2 regions of the Chitinophaga sp. OAE865 genome follow, and region 1 is predicted to be linked to the other one. Evidence: riboswitches for the same ligand, from Rfam matches in the RefSeq annotation. Region 1 holds a riboswitch; the other holds the start of a gene.
The links. Region 1 has a riboswitch for cobalamin ahead of ABIE50_RS10605 (DUF5074 domain-containing protein). Riboswitches for the same ligand answer to the same signal wherever they lie in the genome.
Positions count from the first base shown of each region.

Region 2: another riboswitch for cobalamin. It lies ahead of ABIE50_RS11415 (TonB-dependent receptor); the one in region 1 lies ahead of ABIE50_RS10605 (DUF5074 domain-containing protein).

Region 1 is NZ_JBEPOF010000001.1:2,590,469-2,593,873, forward strand. Features, by position in the region: gene ABIE50_RS10600 (DUF2652 domain-containing protein) at 1-204, shown strand, start outside; gene ABIE50_RS10605 (DUF5074 domain-containing protein) at 250-1,380, opposite strand; cobalamin riboswitch at 1,553-1,763, opposite strand; gene ABIE50_RS10610 (hypothetical protein) at 1,866-2,261, opposite strand; gene ABIE50_RS10615 (aldehyde dehydrogenase family protein) at 2,349-3,405, opposite strand, start outside.
Region 2 is NZ_JBEPOF010000001.1:2,785,016-2,788,420, reverse strand. Features, by position in the region: gene ABIE50_RS11425 (spondin domain-containing protein) at 1-759, opposite strand, end outside; gene ABIE50_RS11420 (nuclear transport factor 2 family protein) at 840-1,397, shown strand; cobalamin riboswitch at 1,470-1,677, shown strand; gene ABIE50_RS11415 (TonB-dependent receptor) at 1,799-3,405, shown strand, end outside.

The sequences.
Region 1 (3,405 bases):
CGGCATAACGCTTACTACTATACGATTGAAAGATTAACAGACCGCAGAGCGCGGTTGACTATAGATTATTATCTTCCTGAAAACTTTGTACGGCAATGGCTTTTCCGGCTAAAAGAAAAGGAAAAGATGACAGCCCGGTTACGCGCTTCTCTGGAAAGGCTTGAGCCTATTGTGATGAATATGGTACTGCCGCTTGATTTTTGATAAAGAGGCCGTCCTGTCAATGACCAGGACGGCTTCATTCCTTTTCTATTCATGAAATACCGGCATGGCGGGGAAATACCATCCGTTGTAAGTCAGCGTTTTTTTCAACGTAGCAGTGGAGGCATCATATAACAGCACCCTGTTGATATCCCCGGTGAAAGAGCCGTTCAGCGTAGTGATCACCAGTTCATTTTTATCCTTGTTATACGCAGCACCAGCTCCATAAAAATATTGTCCGGAAGGCAGGGTAATAAAAGGAGCCGCCAGTGATGCCGTGTTGCCAATAATATAACGGTACAGTTGAGTACCACCGGCAAAGCCATTGTTACGCACAATGTAGACAGCATTTTCTGTAGTGGAAGCAGTAATAGCTGCATGGCGCCATGCTCCCCACGGTGATGCGATGGTAAAAGGCAGTTTCACAGCAGTGCGCACCAGTGTGGCCGGATCTATACGGATCAGGGAATCTGAAGTGGCTGCATATACACCGCCATCCTTCCCAGCAGCAAATGCCAGGTTAGCTGTCCCGAATTTTTTCACTACGGCATAGGTGCTGCTGTTTAAAGCAACGATGCCATCTGTTTGGGACAATACAAAAATGTAGCTGCCGGCTTTTAACATATCACCTGTATAACCTGCAACACCGCTTACTTTAGTGCCCACCGCCAGGGAAGGTAACGTTAACGGATAAACGCCGTCGGCTGCGCTGAGCAGGCCTCGTGTGGCATCCACACCAATAAAGGCATGACCATCGTTGCCGGGAAGTATAGTGATACGGCCGGTTTCCACCAGGCTGCCTGCATCCGTTACTACCAGCGGTCCGCCGGCTTTTACAACAATATACATTTTGCCATTGAAAATGGTGGCGTACTGCAGCGTATTGGAGGGGCCACCTAATGCGCCTGCAGGGTTTTCTGCATGGTATACGTTGGGAACAAGACTATCGCCGCTATAGGAATAGAAATGCAGATCGCCCGTACCATGGCCAAACCATCCCTCATTGGCAATAAAGAACCCGTTGCCATATTTACCTGCAATCAGCGATGCGGTAACGCCGCCGGTACCGGCTTCATTGGTACGTTGGGATCCGAGGGGTTGTAATGCGTCATCTTTTTGACAGGAGGCAACAAACAGCATCATAGCTGCAGACAGAAAGGATAATAACTGTTTTTTCATATTTATTGTTTTGTTAAGAAATACAATACTCTTTTCCGGGGCAAAAACCCTGGAAAAAATGATCATAATACCGGTTATCCTTCCGGCATCACGCCAAAGGCTAAACGAAAAACATAACAGCGCATAAATGCCTGGTAGGCCTACATTCATGGCATTTCACCCGAAAGCGTTGAATGATCAGTTGCAAAAGGCAGGTCTTCTGGCTTACCTGCTTTTCCGGGACCTTCCCATTTGCCGCCTGGCAAACAGTGGTATGGAGTACATCCGGAAAAACAATTTACCTGTTGGTAAATGCAGGCTTACAGCTACGGGGATAGCTCCGGTTTTACACCGGATTCCCTTTTAATCCGCCGCCGGGCGGAACCAAATGCGGAGCAAACCTAAGGTAATTAGGTATAAATGCCAAAATGAAGTGGAGGAGGTTTATTTTGATAGAAGAAATTGATTCATTGCCCTTTATTGCCCCTATATGGCCCCAATGGCCTCTATGTGGCCCCAATATCAGATTGGTTCAGTGTATGAAGTTCCTTTTCCGGTATTTCCAGATTTTTGTATGAATTTTTTTTCATTAACTCTTGTAAATCTCCTGTTGCAGTTCTTTTTGACACACCGGCCAATTCCCGGTATTGTGTATTGCTTATGCTTCCATGTTCCCCAATGTATAAAATAGCTTTACGTTGTCTATCTTCAGGTTCTTCAAACGGCGTGAGCTTATTTGTATACTTCTCTTTTAAAAATGTAATACCAAATCCTCCCTGTTCTAATTCAATTAAAGGTTCCGGCAATCCTGATCCAACGCACGAATCAATAATTTTATTAGTACCTCTGACGGAGACTATCCGGGGATTATAACAAATGTGGATTAACAAATCTGCAAACAATATTGATTAAATATATCCCCCAAAAAAAAAGCGTGATACAACACAAAATTGTATCACGCTTCTATCATCGTATATCTTTACGCAACTTTACCCCTTCATCTGCCACGATTTTGTTTTCGTGAACGCCCTTAAACCCTGGTGAGACAACGTCGCGCCAAAACCAGAGTGTTTCCTTCCTGCCCACGGCAACCCCGCAGAAACACGGTCGCAGCAATTCCAATAGCCGGTACCCGTATTCACCTGCGACAGGATCGCCTGCGCCCTTTCGCCGTTGGAGGAATATACGGAAGCAGTAAGACCATATTCCGTATCATTCATCATTTCAATCGCTTCTTTATCGCTCGCCACTTTCATAATACCTATTACCGGGCCGAAGCTTTCTTCCTGCATAATTTTCATGGAGTTGTCCACATCGGTGAGAATGGTAGGTTCAAAGAAATTGCCTTCATGCTCAATGATATGGCCACCAAGTTTAAGGGTGGCGCCTTTTGCCCGTGCTTCCAGTACCTGCGTTTCCAGCACTTTTAATTGTTCTTTCCTGGTGATGGCGCCAAAGTATACGCCTTCATCGGTAGGCAATCCCAGCTTCCAGGATTTAACGGCTTTTACAAATTCTTCCACGTACTGGTCGTATATTTTTTCATGCACATAAATACGTTCTACTGCGCAGCAGCTTTGCCCGTTATTATAAAAAGCGCCATCGGCGGTAGCCGCCGCTACAGCTGCAATATCCTCAATATCGTCTGTCACGTACAACGGATCTTTCCCGCCCAGTTCCAGCTGGCAGGGTAGCATCCGGGCCGCTATTTTTTCGTAGATGTATTTGCCGGTTTTATAAGAGCCGGTGAAAAAGTATCCATCCACCCGCAGGCCAAGCAGGTTTTCTCCCACTGTTTTTCCACCAATGGCTATTTTAAAGGCATTGTGTTCCAGGCCAGCGTAGTAAAAAAGTTTTTCGATTTCCATACCGGTGAGCACCGCATATTCGGAAGGCTTATAAAGCACGGTATTCCCTGCCAGCAGGGCCGGAATAAAAACATTGACACCTACCAGGTATGGATAGTTCCATGCGGAGATGTTACAGACAATGCCCAGCGGCTCGTAGGAAATTTTTTCTTTTAGTGTATCCGTATTCGTTACCCAC
Region 2 (3,405 bases), 190 kb from region 1:
AATGCCTGTTTGCCCTTTAATATATTCGCCAAGAATACTGTTATCGCCCATTTCGGCAATGTTTGTCAACCCGTTTGCAGTAGGTTTACCTGCTTCAAATAATGGATTGGGATTTAACAGGTTTCCCCCGGCGATGTATGAAATGGCCCATACGCCCGGGCTGAATGGCGTTGGATTGGAACTGCCCCCGGAAGTATTCTTTATCGTTAACGTAAAGGTGGAATTACCCTCATAGTGAAGCGTTGCTTTCATCAGGGCAGATGCCGCGGCATAGCTGTTTCCCTGGGCATCCATTCCGGCCACTTCTGTAATATTCTTCGGAGCCGTTTCGCCGGTGCCGGGGTGTGTAACAGCGGCGCCGGGCACCTGGTTAATACGTGTGCCATTATCCCACAGTTTTACCTGGGCGGAAACATCCCCTTCTATCGGCGTGCCATTGTCTTCATATAATTTTATCCCCGGGTTGGCCGGTGCAAAGAACAGGTCATTTGACCAACCGTACATAGTAGCAAAAGAGAGGGCTTGCCCTTTTGCTGCTGAAAACCGGAAAGAGATGGATTCACCAGGCATGATCACAGGCGAGGCGCCCTCATTTTTAAAGGTCCCGGACTCCACCAGCGGTTTTGCATCTAATACATTCTCTACAGTGATAGTTGCAGGTGTGCCTGTTTGCGGCGCATTATCATTATCCTTACTGCAGGCTGCAATAAAGAGAGGCAATGTCGCTATAGATAACCAGGCCGATTTGTTGCGGTTCATAAGCAATGTTTTAACTATTTGAACTAATATCGGTAAAGGTAGGCCGGTGGTAATGGGTGGAGGTATCTGCATTTCCCGGTATGTTGACTATATTTCCCGTCGCGGCCTTCCCCGGGGGAAAGGAGGAGCACCGGTTATCGCCTGTAAAATCAGTATATTACAAAGAAAAAATGCGACCTGTTATATTCAGCCTTATACTGCTCAGCATAGGCACTTCCCTGCATGCCCAAACACAGGAAGACGCTATAAAAGCCACTATCCAGCGGCTATTCACGGCCATGCTTCATGCAGACAGCGCCGGGATTGCCGGCTGTTTCGCACCGGGCGCGCAATTGCAGTCGGTGACGGAAGATAAAGCCGGCAATGAAACAGTGCATACCATGCCTGTTTCTGAATTTGCATCGCATATTGCCAAACTGCCAGCCAACGCCGCCGACGAGCGTATTGTTTTTGGCTCCCTCCTGCTGGACGGGCGCCTGGCCTCTGTATGGGTGCCTTACCACTTCTATTTCAAGGGACAGTTTTCACATTGCGGGGTAGACTCCTTTCAAATGGTGAAGTTCCCTGATGGGTGGAAAATACAATACCTGATAGATACCCGGCGCAAAGACAACTGTGAGGAAGCAGCTGCCAAATAATTTGTTAATGCGGGTATTTCCCGTCCCGGAATGACTTATCCAACCCGTTTTTTGAATCGACCAAATAATAACCTACTTTTGCCCCGCTATGGTTCAGGCATGTCCATCCCGGATAATGCCTGATTAAAAGGGAACTCGGGTGAAAATCCCGGACAGTCCCGCTGCTGTAAGTCTCATACAATGCCAGGGCATCGCCAGTCAGACCACTGTTGAACATTCAATGGGAAGGTCGCCCAAAGCAGAGATAAGTCAGAATACCTGCCATACCACTATTTTTTTAAGCTTTCGTGGAATGAAGCTTGGGAATACATTCAATCTGCAGGCATTGCCTGTACTTGTCTCTTTCCAGATTTATTTTTCTTAGTGCGAAAGCTGTTGATGGAATATTAACAGGCTTGGGAATGATGCGTTTCAAAAAACATGCGGGCGCCGCAATGTTGCTGGTATTGCTCTGCGGAGGAGTTGGTGCGTACGCGCAGCAGGCCGACACTGTAGCCGCCAAAAAGCTCCGGGAGGTATCCGTAACCGCAGCACGGACTGCCAGGGAAGTAAGCCCCGGGCAGAAAATGCAGGCAAAGGAACTGGAGCGGCTGGGCAGCCACTCCGTAGCGGATGCTATCCGTTTTTTTGCCGGTCTGCAGGTGAAGGACTATGGCGGTATAGGCGGGCTTAAAACCGTTGATATCCGCAGCATGGGTACTAACCAGGTAGGCGTATTCTATGATGGCATACAACTGGGCAATGCGCAGAACGGGCAGGTAGACCTTGGAAAGTTTTCGCTGGATAACATGGAAGAAATCGCCCTCTACAACGGGCAAAAGAGCAATATCTTCCAGCCGGCAAAAGACTTCGGATCAGCCGGCGCCATCTATCTCACTTCTCTCAAACCTAAATTCACAGCAAACGAAAAAACACATCTCAGGGGCACTATAAAAACCGGTTCTTTCGGCCTGTTTAATCCCTCCCTCTTATGGCAGCAAAAGATCAGCAGCAAAGTGTCTGCCTCTTTCAGCACCGAATGGATCAATGCTACCGGAAGGTATAAATTCTCCTACCAGAAACGCGACGATAACGGGCACCTTGTATATGATACCAGCGCTTACCGTACAAACGGCGATGTGAATGCCGTTCGGGTGGAAGGCGGTTTTAACGGCCTGCTGAATGGAGGGGAATGGAACACAAAAGTATACTATTACCAATCGGAACGCGGCCTGCCAGGCTTTATTGTAAACGGCGTATTCGGGCATGTAGACCGGCAATGGGATCAGAATATCTTTATACAATCCAGCTTCCGGAAAGATATTACCAAACGTTACAGCATCCTGCTGAACGGGAAATACGCGTACGACTATACGCGGTTCCTGGCCCCGGATACCGCCCGTCTCTATATCGACAATCATTACCGGCAGTATGAAATGTATTTTTCCATGGCGCACCAGTATGCCCTCACCAACTGGTGGACCATTGCCGCTTCCGGCGATTTCCAGTGGAACCGGCTGGATGCCGATCTTACAAATTTCAGCTATCCTACCCGGTACACCACCCTAGCTGCCGTTGCTACCAATATCAGCTTCAACCGGTTCAGCGCACAGGCCAGCATACTGGGCACCTTTGTGAATGAAACCGTAAAGAAAAATGCAGCAGCTCCTTACCAACAGCAATTCACACCCGCTGTATTTGTTTCCTGGCAACCCACGCGCTCAGCGGATTTCAGGCTGCGTGGATTTTATAAGCGCATCTTCCGCATGCCCACATTCAACGACCTGTATTATACAGAAATAGGCAACCGCTTCCTGGAACCGGAATTTGCCACACAATACGATGCAGGGTTTACCTGGAACAAAACCTTTACCAACAGCTGGATCACACAGGCAGGTATAGAAACAGATGCTTACTATAACGAGGTGAAAGATAAGATAGTAGCCGTTCCCGGCGCCAGCATGCTAAGCTGGCAGATGGAGAACCTGGGATTTGTAAAAATAAAAGGGCTGGATGTAAAAGCCAAAGC